DNA from 3 places in the Blautia sp. HCN-1074 genome. Region 3 is predicted to be linked to each of the others. Evidence: riboswitches for the same ligand, from Rfam matches in the RefSeq annotation. Region 3 holds a riboswitch; each other region holds the start of a gene.

Region 1 (7,448 bases), on a different contig from region 3:
AATACCCTTTCGTATAATATGACGAAAGGGTATTTTGTATGTATTACTCCTGTGAAGGCATGTCTTCACTAAGTTTCAGCAGTGCTTCAGCAAGATTGGAGTCCAGGATCAGCACATCCACCAGACCACCCTTTAAAGCGCTTAACACAGCATTTGCCGTCTGGGAAGGATTGAGGTAATTGATCAAAGAATATATGGGTGAGATCGTTAAACTGGTAGTGATCCGACACATTTTTGCGGCAGTCTGTGCAGTATTTTTCTTCTTTGTATTACCATTTGACCTGGTAATCAGACAGACCCTTGTTTTACTGTGCTTTGCTCCTATGAGTGCAGTTGCACCTGCCTACACAGGAATGTGTGGAGGAGATGAAGGAATGGCAAGCTGTGCGAACAGCGTGACGATTCTTTGCAGCCTTGTAGTGATCACGGCATTGCTGGCGATCATGGGATTGTATTAAGTGGTAATTAATGATACATAATGTGAACGGTGTATGGAATAATACCTCTTTTGAGTGAGTAAAAAAATTTATGGAGTGCGAGAAATGACTCTTGACGTTTTTGGAAAATTGCGGTATAGTGCTCGTTACTATTTCAAAATTCATAGTAGGTACGTAATCATTTGGCGTTTTGTTATTCTGTGAAAACGTTGGATTTTTACGTAATTTTACAAAAAAGGAGACGACTTGGAAATGACATTTTATCAGGAACTACAGTTGAGTTCCGTTGGTTCTAAGCAGCTTATTAAGAACACAACGGATCCAAAAGAAAAAAGACGTCACATATTAATTTATAACTTCAAAGTATATCTGGTCATGGCGTTCTGTGTTGCGGTGGTGAGCCTGTACAGTAAACTCACAGGAAGCAATAACAGTGTAGTCGGGGTTACAGTTCTGCTGGCGGTTCTCGTATTGCGACAGGCGGACTTCGGAATCAGGACAACACATGGGTTGATTTCCATTGCAGGAATCTTTGGAATTCTTATGGCGGGGCCAAGACTGGCAAATATGGCAGCACCACATCCATTTGCCGCATTTCTTGTCAATGTGGTCTGCATTCTGCTTCTGATGATTCTTGGATGCCACAATGTGATCATGTATAATCATTCTACATTTGTACTGGGCTATTTACTCCTTCTGGGATATGATGTGACCGGGCAGGAATATGCGTTACGCATCGCAGGACTTTTCATAGGAATGCTGATCTGCATGGCGATTTTTTACAAAAATCAGAAGAACAGACCATATAGAAGAACTTTCCTTGACCTGTTTCGTGAGTTTGACATCCGTTCAGCAAGGAGCAGATGGTATCTGAAACTGACACTGATTGTGTCCAGTGCTATGTTATTTATGAATCTTCTGGGACTGCCGAGAGCCATGTGGGCAGGAATCGCCTGCATGTCCGTATGCCTGCCATTTACAGAAGACTGTGCGTCCAGAGCCGGCAACAGAGGGCTGTTCAACATTGTAGGATGCCTGCTCTTTATTGTCCTGTATCTGGCACTTCCGGAATCCATGTATCCGTATATCGGAATGATTGGTGGAATCGGAGTCGGATATTCCGCAGGATATGCATGGCAGACTGCATTTAACACTTTCGGAGCACTCTCTATCGCAGCAGGACTTTTCGGAATGCCTGCGGCAGTGGCACTTCGTATTGGCGCGAATGTGTTTGGCGCGGCTTATACGTTGATCTGCAATAAGGTAGTGGATAAGATTGCAGAGAGGATCTATATAAGAAAGAATATTACTGCATAAGGGGAAAACTATTTCTCTGATGATGAAAAAGCAGGACTGTTGAGTACAGTTCCTGCTTTTTTTGCGGGAAAGATAAATATACACTGTCAGTGAATAAAAGAAGTAAAAAATAAAGTTATAATAGAAAAGGAAGAAAAAGAAAATAATCAAACCACCAGTTGAACTGGTGGTGCATGACTTAGAATTACAAAGAGAGGAGAGAACATTACAGAAACTTTGATAGAATCAAGAGAACTTGGCGCAAATGAGAATTATACAGAATTCGATAATAAAATAGAACTGTTTGCACCCGATGAGATTCCAACGGACAATACGACTCCTTCTTACAATGTACACTCCGGTAAAAAATCTGAAAATTGTATTGAAATGAATATACTTATGTAGTATAATCAAACGCAGATAAAAGAAAATTCTTCGGGGTTGTGGTGATCAGCATTAGCTGAGATTCCCTACCGGCGGTTATAGTCCGCGACCCGCTTAGCTTAGGCGGCTGATCTGGTGAAACTCCAGAACCGACAGTATAGTCTGGATGAGAGAAGAACACGCGATATTTTTACCATACGTGCTCATTACCCTGGATGATTTATCCAGGGTTTTTTATGTGGTGAAATTTTCTATGAGATATGACAGTTTTGCCATGTAAAGAAGCTTGTGGAATTTTCTTTTAAACAGGATATGCAGCGAATAAAACTTTATATCCATAAAGAATAATTTCAAAGGAGAGAAACAGTATGAGTGAACAGGTATTAAGAAATGGAAACGCAATGGCAAGGAGTAAGACAAGGACTATCACACAGATAGCCATGCTTGGCGCTATCGCAGGAATTCTGATGAATCTGGAGTTTCCGCTTCCGTTCCTGGCACCGACATTTTATCAGTTGGATTTCTCTGAGATCCCTGTACTGGTTGGCTCTTTCGCAATGGGACCGATTGCAGGTGTTCTGATCGAGCTGGTGAAGATTCTGGTGCATCTTGTAACAAAGGGATCTATGACAGCAGGAGTCGGTGACGTGGCAAACTTTATCTTCGGATGTACATTCGCAGTTCCGGCAGGATTAATCTACCGCTACAAATCCGTCAAGAGCAGAAAACACGCAGTTGTAGGAATGGCAGTCGGAACAGTTCTGACAGCAATAGTTGCATGCTTTATTAATGCATTTGTTTTACTTCCGGCTTATGGAAAAGCTTTTGGAATGCCAATCGAAGCATTCATCGAAATGGGTGGCGCAGTACACAGCTCTGTAAACAGTCTGCTTTCATTTGCAGCACTGATCATCTTCCCATTCAACTTATTTAAATATGCACTGACATCCCTGGTTGTATTTCTGATCTACAAGAGAATCCGTGTGGTTCTTAAAGGGGATTGAGAAATAAAAACAGACAACAGATAGAATATTAAATAGAAAAGATCAGCCGTATGATGAAGAATCTGCGGCTGTTTTTCATGCCTGAGCACAGAAAAACAATCTTCGAAATTGTTGGAGAGACTTAAAAAAGGCATGATAATATGGTAAGATAAAACAGACAGAATAGAAATAAAAAAGTTAGTAGAAGTTATAAAAAATGAAGGAAGAATCCTTTATGAAAAATAAATAATGCGAATGCAGAAGAAAGGAAATAGCAACAATGGGACAGATACATGATATTGAAAAATTAAAAATCAAGACAGGCAAAAACACTCCGGAGAATTGACTTATGAGTACATTAAATATTCTTCTTAACCAGATCGGAATGTTTGTCATCTACATTCTGGCAGGCATCATTCTGATCCGGACACATGTGCTGAACCGGGAAAATATGGAAGTCGTTTCCAGACTTGTGATCAAACTGGCACTGCCGATTATGATTTTTACAAATACGGTAAATGGAGTGGATAAGGAAATGCTTTTCCACTCCCTGCCGATTCTCGGAATCGCATTCTTTATGTATATCTGTTTGTTTGGACTCAGCTTTCTTTCAGGAAAAATACTGCACCTGCAAGGTGACCACCAACAGCTTTATTCTGCTATGAGCGCTTTTGGAAATATTGGATTTATGGGAATTCCAATTGTCACAAGTATCTTTCCGGAAAGAGGAATGCTGTATATCTCGGTATTTACCATGATAGACCAGCTGATGCTGTGGACAGTCGGGGTAAGGCTAACTTCGAAGACAGTGGATATAGTGGAAACTACCTCAAAAAATTCATCACAATGTGGAAAAAATGTTGGTGCCGTAAAGCATTCTACATTTGACTTTAAAAAGCTAATTAACCCGGTAACAGTTGCTATCGTATTGGCATTATTTTGTATTATTGTAGGTCTTGCCTTACCGGAGATTCTGAACACAGCATTCTCAAAAATCGGAGCAACAGCAACACCTCTGGCAATGATTTATCTTGGCGGAGTCTTTGCATGTATGGATGTAAAAAAATACATTTGCAAACTGGACTATTATGGAATCGTCGCAATCAAAATGCTGATTTTTCCGGTGCTGTTTTATCTGATACTGGGGTTACTTCCAATATCGGCAGAAATCCGTATGACCATGACACTCACATCCGCTATGCCGGTAATGTCATCAGTAGTTATGATGGCAAATACATACGGCACAGACGGCGACTATGCCATGGGTGGAATCCTGGTGACGACAGTCTGTTCAATCGTGACTTTACCGTTTGTATACTGGGTGCTGCAGTTTATCTGAAACAGGAGCAAAAACAATGAATGAGCGTAAACAAAGTTTACGAAAAGAAATAGTCCGGCTGCCCGCAGTCTATTCTTTAACTGCTTATTGCTCTTCGCAACCCCCGCAGGGGACTTACTTGATTCGGTTAAATTTGGGCATATAGAATTTGAAAAAAGTTCTGTATGCTCTTTTTATTTGGAAGAAAATCTGATATACTTACATGAGTTAGACTAAACTAACTAACAAACTGGATTTTTCATCCACTATTATTTAACCAAATCAGAGTTATTTGTATGATTGGTGGAGAATAGGAACAATTACTTATCTTAGGCATACAAATAGAATAGGAGGAGTAGACAGATGAATATAAATGTATTTTACGGAATCCTGATTCCTTTTATCGGAACTTCAGCAGGAGCAGCCTGCGTATTTTTTATGAAAAGGAATCTGAATGAACAAGTACAGAGAGCACTTACCGGCTTTGCGGCCGGGGTCATGGTGGCAGCTTCAGTGTGGAGTCTGCTGATTCCATCAATCGAGCAGTCTGCAGACATGGGAAAGTTTTCTTTTATCCCGGCAGCAGTGGGATTCTGGATTGGAGTGCTCTTTTTGCTCTTGCTGGATCACATGATCCCGCACCTTCACCAGAACAGTGACAAGGCAGAAGGTCCAAAGAGCAGACTTCAGAGAACTACTATGCTGGTTCTGGCTGTAACTTTACACAATATTCCGGAAGGAATGGCGGTAGGAGTGGTCTATGCCGGATATCTGACCGGAAATACGAAGATTACCGTGATGGGGGCCATGGCGCTCTCTATTGGAATCGCTATTCAGAATTTCCCGGAAGGCGCGATTATTTCCATGCCATTGCGCTCGGAAGGAATGGGAAAAGGCAGAGCGTTTGCAGGTGGTGTGTTATCCGGAATCGTAGAACCAATCGGTGCGGTACTGACGATCCTGGCGGCAGGACTTATTGTACCAGCGTTACCATATCTGCTCAGCTTTGCAGCGGGAGCAATGCTCTACGTAGTAGTAGAAGAACTCATCCCCGAAATGTCAGCAGGGGAACATTCCAATATTGGAACAATTTTCTTCGCAGTAGGATTTTCACTGATGATGGTGCTTGATGTGGCATTGGGGTGATACAAGTAAGCCCTCTGCTTCAATTGCGAATATTCGATTGACTTTCTTAAACTGGTTGTGATAGCGTTTTTGTATCTGATTGCAAAGATAAAAAAGTCTCAGCGTAATATGCTGGAAACATTCTTCTGGTAGGTATTAATTATTCGAAAAAAGATAAAGAACATCAGTGTATGATAGAAAAAATTAAGAAGTAATATATTTGATTGGAAACAGATGCACTGGGACCTGGCGGTGTGTGGATCGGTATTGCACCGATGGAGAATCGTTTTGATGAGACGAGAATCCATTTTGTAGAAAAATAAAACAGCTGTCTGATATAAATCAGGCAGCTGTTTTACTCTTAAGAGAGAGTCTGGCGGTAGCAGAGGGAGAAGATTCTGCTGAGGAATGGCGGGAATCTGTTCTGTACAGATATAAAATTCCGCCAAAGAAACCAAAAATCAGTCCGGTATATCCACCGGCACAAAGGATAACAGTCAGTTTGGTAATAGCAGACATTCCGCCAATTATAGAGATGAAAAATCCTGCCAGAAGTCCGAGTGTTGTCCATTCAATAAGTGAAACTGCCAGAAAAGCGGCAGAAGCATGTGATTTTTTTACCTGATTGTTAATAGAAGTCCATAATGTCTGATACATAATCATTCCTCTTTTCTTATATCTATGAATGTATAATGTTTTCTCATTTCTTTGTTTCCTATTATAGGAATGCTTTGTAAAATACACATGCGCGCTAATGAAAAATTTATGTAAAATTTTTTTAGATATTTCAGTGATGTGTCGATTGAGTGTTTATTCTGAAATATATCCATAAAAAAATTTTTTTAGGAGAAATTTTATGTTTCAATTATAGATATGCGGTGATGGATACGTTCGGAGTATCAACGAAAACAGACTTGTGTCAGCGGCTGCACCGGCTCTGAGACCGACGTATGGCGGTATTATAAATCAGACTTTAGGATCTGCTGTATGCAGAACTGGGAGCAGCACTTGGAAAACCAAAACAGGAAATCTGCCAGATGATCATAGATCAAAGCAGGGAAAACTAAATGGAAGCAGCAGGATTTTGCGGCTGTGGGACCAGAGCATACCGGGAAAACCACCGCAAGGATATGTGACAGGAACAGAATATACGAAAGAAGAAATAGGGTGGCGCGCTGTGTACCGCCGGGAGTATACCAAAATGAAGATGATAAATGTTGTGACTGATAAAAAAATATGTTACAATATATACACAATGTGTAAAAGCAAAAAGGGGAAAGAAATGGAAATAAAAGACGAAATAAAAAAATTACGGGAAAGTACAGGAATGAATAGAAAAGAATTCTGTGAATATTTTGAAATCCCGTACAGGACGGTAACAGAATGGGAACGAGGAACCAGAAAGATGCCGGACTATGTGTTGCGTTTGTTAGCGTATAAGGTAAAGATGGACAATCTTATTGTAAAGGAAGATGTGAATGAAGAATAAAGTAATCGAAGTACAAAATGTGCAGATTTCTATTTCAAAACAAGAGTTAGACGATTATATTTGTATTACAGATATTGCTAAGGCGAAGTCAGGAGATTCACGTTGTGCAGATATTGTGAAAAACTGGTTAAGAAACAGAAATACATTGGAGTTTTTGGGAACTTGGGAGAAAATTTATAATTCCGATTTTAAAGTGGTCGAATTCGACCACTTTAAAACAGAGGCGGGGTTACATACATTTGTATTAAGTGTAGCGGAATGGATAAATAAAACAAATGCCATTGGATTATATGTAAAGCGTGGAAAATATGGTGGCACATATGCACACAAAGATATTGCTTTTGAGTTTGCCTCTGCAATAAGTCCTGTGTTTAAGTTATATCTGATAAAGGAATTTCAGCGCTTGAAGGAAGAAG
Region 2 (7,448 bases), on a different contig from region 3:
AAAAGTAAATTCCGATTTTCCAGAGAATATCTGGAAATTCTCAGTTATCCCTATTATAAAGCCTGCGGATGTTACCGTCAATGATTTTGGTGGAATAAATGAGGATATAATGTTACTGTGAACGGAGTGAACATTAACGATATAATTTCTTGAATAATTATGCAATAAATACATTTACAGAATTGATTAAAAGAAAAGATTCTGCTAGAATAATAAAGAGTTGTACATAAAAAATTACACACTGATTAAGGATAAAATAAAAGGAGTATTTACCATGCCAGTATTTGATTTCAGCGGTGCTTCAGACAAGAAACCAGGTGTACAGTCTGAATGTACCTACACTACTTTCCAGTCTAATGAAAAGGAGACTTCCCCTGAGAAACCGATCATGATTCTGGATAACAGCAGCCGTCAGTGGAAACATCATTCCTGCGGTATTTTTACTAATCCGATTAAACGTACATCTTTTGAATTTAAAGAGGATGACGGAGTTTTCAGTGCAGATATCATCAGTATTGATTCAAGATTTGTAAGTCTTCTGAAATGGCTTGGGGAGAATCATATCAATGTGCGCCTTTCAGGAGAAAATAAAGAGAATGGTTATGCAGTTTATAAGATTCGTGAAACTGCTTTTGGCGGCGGCACGAAACTTTCCGCAGAGGACGGATTTCTTCAGTTTATGATCGAGAGACTTCTTGCAAGCAGTGCACCTGCAGAGATTGTTGAGGATGAAGATGAGGAAGAAACAGGGGACGAGATGAAGCTAACAAGCATTCAGAGCATCATTGATTTTATGACCTGCGCAGGCAGAACCCTGCCGGACAATATCCGCCTCTGGGCGAGAAGAAATCTTGCAGTTGCCCGTTCTCATGAGGTATCATCGGAGGAGAGACGCCATGCTCAGAGAGCACTTTCCATTATGATGAATGTACAGTGGAAGAGTAACTACTTTGAGGCAATCGATCCTCAGGAAGCCCGCAGGATTCTTGATGAGGAACTCTACGGAATGGAATCTGTAAAGCAGCGTATCATTGAAACCATCATCCAGATTAACCGTACCCATACACTTCCTGCATACGGACTTCTCCTTGTAGGCCCTGCAGGTACAGGTAAATCCCAGATTGCATACGCAGTTGCCCGTATCCTGAAACTGCCTTGGACAACTCTGGACATGAGTTCCATCAATGATCCGGAACAGCTTACAGGAAGTTCCAGAATCTATGCAAACGCAAAGCCCGGAATCATCATGGAAGCTTTCTCAGCAGCAGGAGAATCCAACCTTGTATTTATTATCAACGAGCTTGATAAAGCAGCGTCAGGTAAGGGCAACGGAAACCCTGCAGACGTACTTCTTACTCTGCTTGACAACCTTGGATTTACAGATAACTATATGGAATGTATGGTGCCCACAGTGGGCGTTTATCCTATTGCTACGGCAAACGATAAATCTCAGATCAGTGCACCTCTGATGTCCCGTTTCGCGGTGATCGATATCCCGGATTATACATCAGAAGAGAAGAAGATCATCTTCTCCAAATACGTTCTTCCGAAAGTTCTGAAACGCATGAGCCTCAAGGCAGAAGAATGCGTAGTAACAGAAGATGGTCTGAATGCCATCGTTGAATTGCATAAAAATACAAGCGGTATTCGTGATCTGGAACAGGCAGCAGAGCATATCGCAGCCAATGCCCTGTACCAGATCGAAGTAGATCACCTGACAGGTGTGACATTTAATGCAGAGATGGTAAGAGGGTTACTTTCCTGAAAAAAATCTTGACAGAGATAAAAGTTGAGAGTATACTGTCAGATATCAGCAAGGTAAATCGTAAAAATTGCTGATAAAAATAAAATAAGATCTTCAGGGCAGGGTGCAAGTCCCTACCGGTGGTAAAGCCCACGAGCCGTAAGGCATGATTCGGTGCGATTCCGAAGCCGACAGTACAGTCTGGATGAAAGAGGATAACAGTAGAGATACAGAAGAATTAACTGATCTGTGAAAGCTGACTGCTCTGGAATAATTAATTTATTCCAGAGCTTTTTTATATCAATTAAAGTGATTTCAGTGATGAAATAAAGAGTCAGATTCATCGGAAGATAATTCATATCAAATATTAATTACCAAGCCCTGGATGTTGAAAAACACCGGGGCTTTATTTTATGGGATTTTTATAAAAGAGCAGGAGATGATGGATTGAAAAATATAACGGATATGGAACAGGACAGGCAGTACATGAAAATGGCTTTGGAACTGGCGCAAAAAGGAATGGGTTTTACAGCACCTAATCCGATGGTAGGTGCTGTGATCGTTAAAAACGGAAGGATCATCGGTCAGGGATATCACAGAAAATACGGTGAACTCCATGCGGAGAGAGAAGCTCTGGCAGCATGTACGGAAGAACCTGAAGGAGCATCTATATATGTTACTTTAGAGCCCTGCTGCCATTATGGAAAACAGCCTCCATGCGTGAATGCAATCCTGGAGGCCGGAATCAGACGCGTGATCATCGGATCATCAGATCCTAATCCACTGGTTGCAGGAAAAGGAATCCGGATTTTGAAGGATCATAGAATTGAAGTAACAGAAAATATTTTAAAAGAAGAGTGTGATAAATTGAATGAAGCATTCTTTTATTACATCCAAAATAAAAAACCGTATGTGGTCATGAAATATGCAATGACTATGGATGGAAAAATTGCCGCTTATACAGGAGAATCCAAATGGGTGACAGGAGAAGCTGCCAGAATTCATGTACAGAAACAGCGACTGAAATATACAGGAATTATGGTTGGGGTGGGAACTGTGCTGGCAGATGATCCGATGCTTACCTGCAGACTGGAAAACAGCAGAAATCCTGTGCGTATTATCTGCGATTCCCATCTGAGAACACCACTGACATCTAAGATTGTAAGAACAGCAGCGACAATTCCTACAATCATTGCAAGCATCAGTAAAGACCAGCAGAAGATAAAGAATTATGAAGAACTGGGATGCCAGGTTCTGTATGTTCCGGAGAAAAACGGACACATAGATTTAAACAGATTAATGGAACTTCTGGGAGCTGAAAAGATAGACAGTATCTTGCTGGAAGGAGGAGGTTCTTTAAACTGGTCAGCACTGGAAAGCGGTATTGTTCAGAAAGTTCAGACCTATATAGCACCCAAACTTTTAGGAGGCGAAGAAGCAAAGACGCCGGTGGAAGGAAAAGGATTTCCTGATCCTGCCAGCGCAGTATTATTAAAAAACAGCGAAATAATCAGACTGGGAGATGATTTTCTCATAGAGAGTGAGGTGAAGAGAAATGTTTACGGGAATTGTTGAAGAACTGGGAACTGTAAAAAATATAAAAAAAGGAGCTAATTCAGCGGTATTTACGATACGGGCAGAGAAAATTCTGGATGATCTGAAAACAGGGGACAGTGTAGCTGTAAATGGAATCTGCCTCACTGTAACTGCATGTCTGGAAGATGGTTTTACAGCAGATGTGATGCATGAGACATTGAATCGTTCTGCGCTGATTCAGCTTTCTTTGGGACAGCATGTAAATCTGGAAAGGGCAATGCCTGCAAATGGAAGATTTGGAGGACACATTGTTGCCGGGCATGTGGATGGAACAGGAAAAATCACGGAAATTCGCAGAGATGATAATGCTGTCTGGTACACCATTCAGGCTTCACCACAAATTATGAAATATATTGTGACAAAAGGTTCTGTAACAGTTGATGGAATCAGTCTTACAGTGGCAAAAGTCTCAGAAACAGACTTTTCCATTTCTGCAATTCCTCATACAGTAAAGATTACAGTCCTCGGAGAACGCAAAGAAGGAGATATCGTTAATCTTGAGACAGACATAATTGGAAAATACGTGGAAAAATTAATAACGCCTGTGAAAGAACAGCCGACAAAAAGTAATATTACACGGGATTTTCTGAATAAGTATGGCTTTTGACAGAATTAATCACAAAGCGGTTATTCGATTGATGCAGAACTGTACAGTGGATGTTTTATCTGCCTGACACGAACCAGATAAGCAGCCAATACGAATGATTTTGCCCTCTTAACAACAGAAAAATATATTGTATCAGAAAAATACATTGCATAAGGAGAGAAAAAATGAACGGATTTGATTCAGTAGAAGAAGCTCTGGAAGAACTTCGGAATGGAAAAATTATTCTGGTAACGGATGATCCGGACAGAGAAAATGAAGGAGATTTTATCTGTGCGGCAGAGTTTGCCACAACAGAAAACATTAACTTTATGGCTACTCATGGAAAGGGACTTATCTGCATGCCGATGTCAGAGGAATATGCCAGAAAACTGCAGTTTCCACAGATGGTAGAGGAAAATTCTGATAATCATGAAACTGCTTTTACGGTTTCTGTAGATCATATCAGTACCAGTACAGGAATCTCCGCAGCGGAACGATCTGTTACTGCCATGAAATGCGTGGATGAGAATGCAAAACCCGAAGATTTCAGACGTCCCGGACATATGTTTCCGCTTCTGGCAAAGAAGAATGGTGTACTGGAAAGAAATGGACATACAGAAGCAACGGTAGATCTCTGCAGACTTGCAGGGTTAAAACAGTGTGGGCTTTGCTGTGAAATTATGAGAGAAGACGGTACTATGATGCGGACCTCTGAGCTGCGGGAGCTTGCCGTAAAGTGGAATCTGAAATTCATAACGATCAAAGATATTCAGAACTACCGTAAATGCCATGATGTTCTGGTGGATCGCGTGACGACTACAAAAATGCCTACCAAATATGGAGAATTTATGGCATATGGATTTGTAAACCGTCTTAATGGTGAACATCATGTGGCTCTGGTAAAAGGTGAAATCGGAGACGGAAAAAATGTACTGTGTCGTGTGCATTCGGAGTGTCTGACAGGAGATGTTTTTGGATCTCAGCGTTGCGACTGCGGACAGCAGTTTGCTGCAGCTATGTCTCAGATTGAGGAAGAGGGAAGGGGAATACTTCTTTATATGAGACAGGAAGGAAGAGGAATCGGACTGATCAATAAACTTCGTGCCTATGAACTTCAGGAACAGGGCATGGATACACTGGAAGCAAATCTGGCACTTGGATTTGCGGGGGATGAAAGAGAATACTATATTGGTGCGCAGATTCTGAGAAATCTGGGAGTAAAAGAGCTGCGCCTGCTGACAAATAATCCGGATAAGGTTTATCAGTTGGAGGAATTTGGAATCAGGATCAATCAGAGAGTTCCGATCCAGATGAATGCCACAGCATATGATCTGCGCTATCTTAAAACAAAACAATTACGGATGGGGCATATTCTGAAGTATTAAATAAGAGTGCAGGCTCTTTTTGATAAACTGCCGAGCAGTTATTCCGTGTAGAACTGCGTGGCAAAGAGGACGATTTTTGAAAAAAACCTGTATAGGTTAAAAATATAAATTTACAGATGAAAGGACTAAAAAAATGAAAACATTAGAAGGAAAATTAGTATCAGAAGGAATGAAAGTAGGAATTGTAGCAGCACGTTTCAATGAATTTATTACCTCTAAACTGGTAGGCGGTGCAATGGATGGACTGACACGACACAATGTAAAAGAAGAAGATATTCAGGTAGCGTGGGTACCAGGTGCTTTTGAAATCCCACTGATCGCGTCTAAAATGGCAAAAAGTGGAAAGTATGATGCGGTTATCTGCGTAGGTGCTGTGATTCGTGGAAATACCAGTCATTATGATTATGTATGCAATGAGGTTTCCAAAGGGATTGCATCAGTATCACTGGAAACAGGAGTTCCGGTATTATTCGGAGTACTTACCACAGAAAACATCGAGCAGGCAATTGAACGCGCAGGTACAAAAGCAGGAAATAAAGGCTATGACTGTGCACTCAGTGCCATTGAAATGGTAAATCTGATCAAAGAATTTGAAGCTTAAATAGACAACAGATCAGACCCTGAAAGTGAAACCAGTTCACGAAAATCGAAAGGTAATGGTGCTTCCAGAAGGAGCATTTCATCTCTGAAAGGATGCTGAAAAGAAACTTTCCATGCATGAAGGGCTGCCCTGGAAAAGGAAGCACAGGAAGATATTTTATCGTCTGAATGATAAAGAGTATCTCCAAGCAAAGGATGTCCTGTGGATGCCATATGGACACGGATCTGGTGGGTACGTCCGGTATCCAGCTTAAGTGTGATAAGCGACCAGTCCTGACTGGAAAAAAGAGTATGATAATGAGTAACTGCTGTTTTGATTTTTCCCGATAATGCAGATGAATGTAAGGAAAGATCAGCAGCAGTTTTCATTTTCAGATGATTCTCCGGGTCCTGCATCAGCGGTAAATCTAAGGTATGCCAGACACCAGGCATATCTACAGGCAAAGTATCGGATACAGCGGCAAGATATTGCTTGTGAATTTTGCATGGAGATTTTACAGATTGAAGCCTTGAAGCTGCTACCTGATTTTTGGCAAAAACCACAATCCCGGAAGTCTCCTGATCCAGCCGCCCCACCGGGCGGACACAGACCTGTTCATTTTTCTCTCGAAAGTAACCGGCAACAAGATTGGAGAGGCTGTCTGTATAATGCATTCCCGTTGGATGCGTAACCATTCCTGCCGGTTTATCAACCGCCAGAATATCCGTATCTTCATATAAAATATTCAGAGAAAAAGAAGTTTCGGAAACTGGAGCTGAAGCTCTGTTGGAATGGAAATCCGACAAATCCTTACTTCTGATTCCGTCATTATAATTTTCAAGATGCGCAGAAGCAGTCCCGGCTTCCTCCAGACAAACGCAGATCACATCGCCTGGATATATTGTCTCAGTTACACGACAGCGAACTCCGTTTCTGGTAATCCCGTCCGGTCGAAACTTCGCCTGGCTGATCTGCCGTTTTGTAAGTCCTGCATTCTTTTTCAGAAATGCTTCCATTTTAAGTTCTGTAGTTTGTTCATCTATTCTAAATTCCAGATATCGTTCCATCTTAATACTTTTCCTGCGTAATATATTCTGATATTGATACCATTGATATTACAGGGCAAAAAATAAACTGTCAATGCAAAATTATGTCAGCGTAATGCATAAAATATACTGAAGAAAAATTGTAATTGTGCTATGATATAAGAATCAAAACAATGAAAGCGGGGCAGAAAATAAATATGAAATACTTAATCATTGGAGCCGGAGGAACCGGTGGTGTTACCGGATATTATATGAAAAAAGCAGGCAAGGACGTAACCCTGATCGCGAGAGGCGAACACCTGAAAAAGATCCAGAAACAGGGTCTTACATTGGAGAAAATGTGGGATAAAACAGAGGAAAACATAAGCATTCCTGCTACAGATATGGAGCATTATGCAGAGCATCCGGACGTAATTTTTGTCTGCGTAAAAGGCTATTCCTTACAGGAAACGATTCCGTTTATCAAACGCATTGCCAGGAAAAATACTATCGTAATTCCAGTGTTGAATAT
Region 3 (7,448 bases):
CAAGTTTCCCCTGTGGCGCTCCGTAATAAAGCTGGATAACTTCTTTTCCTGCTGTTTTTCCTGTGTTAGTTACTTCTGCAAGGACCGTGATCACACCGTTTTCTTCAGAAGCACCTGTTACTTTCCAATCGAAATCTGTGTAGGACAGTCCAAACCCAAACGGATAATTTACTCTCTCCGCTGCACCCGGAATTGTTTCAAAATAACGGTATCCTACATAAATATCTTCTGTGTAATCTACATAGAATGCAGACTCATGGAAGTTTGCTGTTGATGGATAGTCTTCCAGATCTTTTGCGTAAGTATCGGACAATTTACCAGACGGATTGACATCACCACAGAGTATATCTGCTGTTGCAAGACCACCTTCTATTCCGCCCTGCCATGCCATCAGTACTGACTGAATCTCATCACAGTCTCTGAACCATTTCGTGTCCACGATACCGCCAACATTCATCACTACGATTACATGTGGGAATGCTTTCTTTACTTTCTCTACCATGACATTCTCTGCATTTGTCAGGCAGAAATCACCGTTTTCAAAAATCTTCGCTGACAGCTCGGAGTTTCTTTTCTCCTCTCCGTCAAGAACGTATCCATCCTGTGCAGCTTCACATTTTCTGTCCCATCCTTCACCTGAAAAACGACAAATGGTAATTATTGCAGTATCTGTATATTCTCGCGCTTCATTCAGAAGTTCATCCGGAAGCTCCGGCTCAACTGTCATACCCGGTACTGCACCATCTGCGTACTGTTTCTGAATATCTTCCGCATAATATTTCGCAAGTTTATCGAAAACTTCTACTTTTCCCTCATCCTCTTTAATCTTCATGCCCTCGTAAAGATTACGGATGTATTCTACAGTTACATCGCCGCTTCCTCCGCCTCCTTTTACGTAATCTACAGTGCCCTTGCCAAAGAGCGCGACTTTCGTCCCTCTCCGGATAGGAAGTGTGTTTTTCTCGTTTTTCAGAAGGACCATTCCCTCTCCTGCTGCCATTCTGGAAAGTGCAATGTTTTCTTTACTTCCTGTAACTCTTCGTCCATCTTCTCCCAGCGGAAGTACCGGCTGGAAAAAGCTTCTCTGCCATTTTTCCATTAGTGTAATCCTCCTTTAATTCTCCTTAGTCAAGCAGATAAAATCATCTGCTTCGTTATTTGCTTGATTTGGTTAAAGTTCTTCCTTCAAAAATGCAAAAGGTTCTTCATCCTGAAGGAAATGCATAAGCTGATATGCACACATGATCGCTACATTTTCCTCTTTCAGGATTCTCTTTACTTCTTCTCTGTCAGCAAGCACAACTTCGATTTCTTCGGAATCCTCCTGTGCCGCTTTACTGATCCCGCCTTCCGCGTAACCGTAAACAGTTGCGCAGGATTCATCTGTCATGCCAACCGTTGTGAAATAAGGTTTCTCGAATGCCGGATCTACTTTCAGAGGTGTGAATTTCAGTCCTGTTTCCTCATACATTTCTCTTACTGCACCTTCATGGAATTCTTCGTTCGGTTCTACCAGACCTGCCGGGAATTCATAGATGTATCCGCCGATTGCATATCTGTACTGACGTACCAATACAACCCTGTCTTTTTTCTCTCCGTAAAGACTGTAAATGATCACGCCATCAGGAGTGTTTTTACCTGTTTTTATCTTTAATTCGTTAATACTCTTCGCACGTGATGCCACAAAATATGACACAGGAGTATTATGAATGCTTGTTGCATTTAAATGATACAAATTCAAAAATTTACAGTCTGTCAGTTTCTCAATATTGTGTATCTGTCCCATAATGGATACTTCCTTTCGCTTTCTATCCCTCTGTTGATTATCACAGCCAGTTTTCTTCTATCTCTGTTTTCAATTTACAAAACATCTGATAAAACTCTTCTTTTGCATCAGCTATAATTCCTAACGCAATTTTCATACTTTCTCATACAAAACCCGCCCCTCCTTCTCTATAGCTTCTCTTAACTCATCCTGCATGTCACGATCAAGATTTACAATATCATATTTTTGCGCAAGGTTTCGGATTTCTTCTATAACTTCCGGTCTGATTCCTGTATCATTCATTTTATAAACCTCACATTCAGGTGTTTATATTGTCTGCTTTATCTTACCATATTATCTTATCTTTTTTAAGTCCGTCTGCCAATTTCCATAATTATTTTTTACCCGTCAAAAAGAAAAACAGCCGTAGATTTTTCCTCATACGACTGTTCTTCTTTTATATTTATTGGACTGCCAATTTATTCTTTATCAGATATAAAATCAATCTCCCTTAAGAACTACACGGATTCTCTTATAAATAAAGAATACGATCAGAGATGTCAGTGTATATTTAAATATACTGAATGGGAAAATGATCATTGCTGCAAATGTACATCCAAAGATGAAGTTTGCCACATCACCTACATCTGCTGTCACAGATCCCTTTGTTACCAGATGCACAAGAATCTTCACCAGCTCGATCAGTACACCTGCGATCGGTTCCATTGCAAATGAGCCAACCAGCACCGAGATTTCTTCAACATATAAAAAACCCCGGATTATATATCCGGGGTAATAAGCACGTATGGTAAATATCGCGTGTTCTTCTCTCATCCAGACTATACTGTCGGTCCTGAAATTCCACCAGATCAGCCGCCTAAGCGGGTCGCGGACTATAACCGCCGGTAGGGAATCTCAGCTGATGCTGATCACCACAACCCCGAAGAATTTTCTTTTATCTGCGTCTGGTTATACTACATACAGACATTTATTTCAATATCATTTGTGACTTTTTTCTGAGTTTTATTTCTTTTTAACCAATATTATTAACCTTACAGCCCGCTAATACAACAACAAGAGTGTCCCCTCCATCGGTATTCTCAAATGAACTGGTTCCAAGTGGCAGACCGGTTACTTCTACTGTATCATCCTCAAAAACGTCATCCAATTCTCCATTATAATAAACAGAATACTGCTGTTCTTCTCCATCTATCAGATTTAGCCATGTCAGATAATGTCCTTCTTCCATTTCCTGTTCCTGAACCTGTATTACGTATGCTTCTGAAATTCTCATCAGCTTATCACCGTATCTGGATGGATTTTTGTTGATATGGCGAAAATCCAGTTCTGCATCTGTCATTTCATCCGGTATTGCCAATTCTGGCGAAGCAGGGAAAAAATCATCATGTTCTTCCAGAAAAGTTTCTGCCTTCTCTGTTAATGTATACTCTGTAGTGCATTGATCCTGTAAATATGTATACAGATCCAATGCTGTATAGCTTGCTCCCGTATTCTCGGAGGCATATACGTTCAAACTATCCAGAGGTATTACTCCATTTAAAATAACCGCTGATAATACCGCTATTGCAATCCTTTTCATAATTGTTTTTGCTACCATAGTTATCCCCCTTTTCTTTTGTAACATTTACTGTTAATTATATCTTCGCTCTTTCTTTAATATCCTCTACAAATGCTGTAGCTATTTTCTTTCTTCTTGCATATACAATTGCTTTGTTTCCGCTTCTCAAACATATTGTTATTTTACGGTTTGAGCCTGCCCATATAAACAGAAAAACAAATACAATCATTCCAGGATTGGAAAAACAGGAAATCACTGCCAGACAAATGAAAAATATATAATATCCCGGTATTTTGTAGTTCATAAGTATTGCCGTAATATCTTCATAATAAATCACAGGAATCATATTCTTCTTTACCGGCCTTATATCTATAGTCAGCTTTTCGTGATCAGCAAAAATTGTGCTGTAAATCCTTCCCGTCAGCCACGATAAATAAATTCCTCTTGAAGAACTCATGGTATACTTCATATTCTGCTTTGTCACAGCATTTTCTTTTTCCTGTGTAGCCTGTGCTTGAGCTTCCAGTGCTTCCATATTACTTTCCCCCTCTTATTTCAGTTTTTGCCGATCAATGTCTGCAACAGTGCAATGGGTATCGTCACAAATCCTGCAATCATACAGATAATAAAACGTGTCATGTAGAAATATGTTGCATTGGAATAAACATACACTTTCTTAGATCACCATATCTTATTAGTCGCCCAGTATGCTGCCGCTATGTAAGCGATCATAAGTATTGCTGCCATAATTTTCACCTCGCTTATGTACAATCTTCAGTAATTCATTTAGAGGATTGTTATAATTCACTCATCCTTTATTACACTCATTATACCCTTATCTCATCAGCTTTTCATTCACTGGCAGTATATGTTTTACGCCAAAGCAACAATAATTTTCTCACTTATGAACAAACGTTATTTTTGTTCCTTACAGTAACGTATCCAACTATCGAATATAAAATTTACAATCTTCTTTGATAATTGACGAACTCCTGAGAATATGCTTTAATGGATTTAGCATAAATACTTCAGGAGAACAAACATAGTTCTCAACTACACTTCTACACCAATGATACATGTATCATATCTCACAAAAAGAAATGGGGGAACACAAATGGGACTTATAGCTATCAGTAGTCTGATGCTCTTGGGCGGTATGTATCTGATGATTGCATTTGCATGGTGGCTTCTGCAGATCATTGCCAACTGGAGAATCTTTACCAAAGCAGGAGAGGCCGGATGGAAAAGTATTATTCCAATATATGGCGATTATATTTCTTATAAAATCGCATGGCAGCCCGCATATTTCTGGCTGACTCTCATCCTGGGAATCATATCTTCTTATCTGCAGGGAACTCTGGAAACAGGCGAAAGCTTAACTGTCTACATGCTTGTCATACTGGTAAAAATCATACTTGTCGTCATCAGCATTATGTACAGCATTAAGCTTGCAAGAGCCTTCGGCAGAGGCACAGGATTCGCCATTGGCCTTATCTTCTTACCGCCAATCTTCATGCTGATCCTTGGCTTCGGCGATGACAGATATTATGGGGCAGATAAATAAAAATACGCATAATAAAAAAGGGGCTGTGAAATAACAGTCATCTACGCAAAAAGAGGACTTTTCGTTCATTTTAAAAGAAAAGTCCTTTTTAAAATTTCATATTCAAATCTTAAGACACATTCTTATAATTCCTAAAATCAGCAAATGTACTGGATAAAAAAGATAATTAAACCACTTATTCTGTTTTCCACGTTCTCCATTATAAGTAAGTGTCAGGCCAAATCCAAGCAAAGCCCATGGTTCTTTGAACATGGAAAGATAGGAAAATGGAATCGCAAGTGCCTGTCGGTCATGAAAAATATAATAGAAATATCCAATCAGCACCGCATGGTGTTCATAATCTAATCCCAGATTCATTGCAGCAAAGCACAATACTGTCACAATGAGAAATGATACGAAATACCATAAAGCTTTCGGCAATGCTGCCATCTTTTCCTTGAGTACATCAATCAGCCAGATCATGGCAAGCACCAAGGCTAACGTAAACATAATATTGTTCCAGTTGGCTTCAAAAAATGTAGCTGTTGTACACATATCAAAAGGAATTTCTGATATTACTCCAAATACAAGAAGTGTAATTAAATACTTCCATTTATTTTTTGTGTGGAAATAGCCTTCCACGAGAAGGAAGATGAATATTGGAAATGCGATTCTTCCTAAAATATCAAAAAAGTCACTCAACCGATTCAATGCTCCTCCATCCAAATTCGGATAGATTAACGCTTTGTTTGTGTGATCGATAAGCATAGATAGAAAAGCAATGTATTTAAGCTGCGCCCCTGAAAATATTTTTATTCTTTCTTTTATATTGTTCATAAAAAATAGTCCTTTTTTTAATTTCTTCAATTACATTCACTTATTGGGTCATCTTTACCCACCCCACTGGATATGGCGAAAAGGAACCGTTGAATAGTAGGAAGCTAAGATTGTGATAACTCTATATTACTATAGTTGTTTTGAAAAAACTATATAAAAGAAGAGTTTATGAAGCATAAAGCTTTAAAGAAAATCGAAGGAGGAAAGTCCACTCAAAGAGTGAATATACAAAAACAAAAGATTAAGGTGCAGAAACTTCATCTGGAATTGTTGGAGAAATTGCAGTAGCATACAGCGAAAACAGAGGATGAAATGAAGAGCTGGATGCAATTGAAGAAAAATATGATATCCTAAGTGTAGCAGAAAGATATAATCATGGAGGTATATACACATGTACATTGCAGTCAAAAAAGATACGACACAATAGTTTACAACCGCTGCGGTAAAAGTGGCTTGAAGCTGCCTGTTGTTTCACTTGGACTCTGGCACAATTTTGGTGATACAAGAGTCTACGAAAATATGAAGCAGATGTGCTTTACCGCTTTTGACAATGGAATCACTCATTTTGACCTTGCCAATAATTATGGGCCTGCTTATGGCAGTGCAGAACGCAATTTCGGCAAGCTTTTCAGGGAAGAACTTCATCCATACCGAGATGAAATGCTCATCAGCACAAAGGCCGGATTTGATATGTGGGAAGGACCTTATGGCAATTGGGGAAGCCGCAAGTACCTTATTGCAGGCCTGGACCAGAGTCTTAAGCGACTTGGACTTGATTATGTCGATATCTTCTATCATCACAGAATGGATCCTGAGACACCACTTGAGGAGACTATGGGTGCTCTTGACTCTATCGTTCGAAGTGGAAAAGCCCTTTATGTAGGTCTTTCAAATTATGATGGTCCCACACTTAAAAAGGCTACAGAAATCCTAACCTATTTGAAATGTCCTTTCGTAATCAACCAGAACCGTTATTCTATTTTTGACAGAACAATTGAGAATAACGGGCTTAAGGACACTGCCTATGAGCTTGGAAAAGGTATCATAGCTTTCTCTCCTCTCGCACAGGAACTTCTTACGAAGCGCTACCTCATGGTATCCCTGCTGATAGCAGAATTGCCACTGACGGACGATTTCTTAATGAGACTGCACTTACATCAGAAAAGCTTTCCCAGATTCAGGCACTTAACGAAATTGCTATGGAAAGAGGACAGACGCTTGCCGAGATGGCTCTTAGCTGTATTCTAAAAGATGATAAAGTAACAAGTGTCCTGATTGGAGCTTCAAAACCTGAGCAGATTCTTGATAATATCAAGATAATCGGACATACTGATTTTTCAGATGAAGAACTTAAGAAGATTGATGATATCGTTAATTCTTAATCAATGAAAGGGGCTGTGAAAAAAGAATAGTCCTGAAAAAAGAAAGACCAAGAGTTTATAATGAACTCAAGGTCTTTCTTTCTGTTATAATTAACTTGTGAAAAAAATTAATAACATAATTTATTCTAACCCAAAACAGGCAGTTTTGCCAATGCTAATTCAAGATTATCTGGACATCTGTGATCCAGTGCTGACTTTTGACAGATTTATGGGAGAAATCGAACTGGAGAAATATCTGAAAAATATTCCGCAACATTATACAGGAAGATTTAGATATGCCCCGGTCAGTATGCTGAAGACAGTTTTGTTTGGATTTATGGCGAATGGCTATATATCGTTACG

Evidence for each region. A riboswitch is a leader RNA that binds a small molecule or an ion and turns the genes downstream of it on or off. The one in region 3 is predicted to bind FMN.
Region 1: another riboswitch for FMN. It lies ahead of WKT11_RS10990 (ECF transporter S component); the one in region 3 lies ahead of WKT11_RS00275 (hypothetical protein).
Region 2: another riboswitch for FMN. It lies ahead of ribD (bifunctional diaminohydroxyphosphoribosylaminopyrimidine deaminase/5-amino-6-(5-phosphoribosylamino)uracil reductase RibD); the one in region 3 lies ahead of WKT11_RS00275 (hypothetical protein).

The regions. Positions count from the first base shown of each region.
Region 1 is NZ_JBBKBP010000011.1:81,168-88,615, forward strand. It holds gene WKT11_RS10975 (hypothetical protein) at 180-458, shown strand; gene WKT11_RS10980 (FUSC family protein) at 690-1,754, shown strand; gene WKT11_RS10985 (hypothetical protein) at 1,971-2,138, shown strand; FMN riboswitch at 2,161-2,299, shown strand; gene WKT11_RS10990 (ECF transporter S component) at 2,486-3,121, shown strand; gene WKT11_RS10995 (AEC family transporter) at 3,450-4,439, shown strand; gene WKT11_RS11000 (ZIP family metal transporter) at 4,782-5,564, shown strand; gene WKT11_RS11005 (hypothetical protein) at 5,886-6,200, opposite strand; partial or broken gene WKT11_RS20010 (S8 family serine peptidase) at 6,610-6,708, shown strand; gene WKT11_RS11010 (helix-turn-helix domain-containing protein) at 6,826-7,032, shown strand; gene WKT11_RS11015 (KilA-N domain-containing protein) at 7,022-7,448, shown strand, end outside.
Region 2 is NZ_JBBKBP010000028.1:24,914-32,361, forward strand. It holds gene WKT11_RS17265 (AAA family ATPase) at 275-1,765, shown strand; FMN riboswitch at 1,851-1,965, shown strand; gene ribD (bifunctional diaminohydroxyphosphoribosylaminopyrimidine deaminase/5-amino-6-(5-phosphoribosylamino)uracil reductase RibD) at 2,210-3,319, shown strand; gene ribE (riboflavin synthase) at 3,300-3,947, shown strand; gene WKT11_RS17280 (bifunctional 3,4-dihydroxy-2-butanone-4-phosphate synthase/GTP cyclohydrolase II) at 4,112-5,311, shown strand; gene ribH (6,7-dimethyl-8-ribityllumazine synthase) at 5,445-5,912, shown strand; gene WKT11_RS17290 (RluA family pseudouridine synthase) at 5,909-6,958, opposite strand; gene WKT11_RS17295 (ketopantoate reductase family protein) at 7,135-7,448, shown strand, end outside.
Region 3 is NZ_JBBKBP010000001.1:56,818-64,265, forward strand. It holds gene WKT11_RS00260 (glycoside hydrolase family 3 protein) at 1-1,099, opposite strand, end outside; gene WKT11_RS00265 (NUDIX hydrolase) at 1,172-1,786, opposite strand; gene WKT11_RS00270 (hypothetical protein) at 1,919-2,068, opposite strand; gene WKT11_RS00275 (hypothetical protein) at 2,267-2,599, opposite strand; FMN riboswitch at 2,584-2,717, opposite strand; gene WKT11_RS00280 (hypothetical protein) at 2,799-3,383, opposite strand; gene WKT11_RS00285 (hypothetical protein) at 3,421-3,879, opposite strand; gene WKT11_RS00290 (DUF5684 domain-containing protein) at 4,459-4,908, shown strand; gene WKT11_RS00295 (TraX family protein) at 5,011-5,724, opposite strand; partial or broken gene WKT11_RS00300 (aldo/keto reductase) at 6,100-7,106, shown strand; partial or broken gene WKT11_RS00305 (transposase) at 7,258-7,448, shown strand, end outside.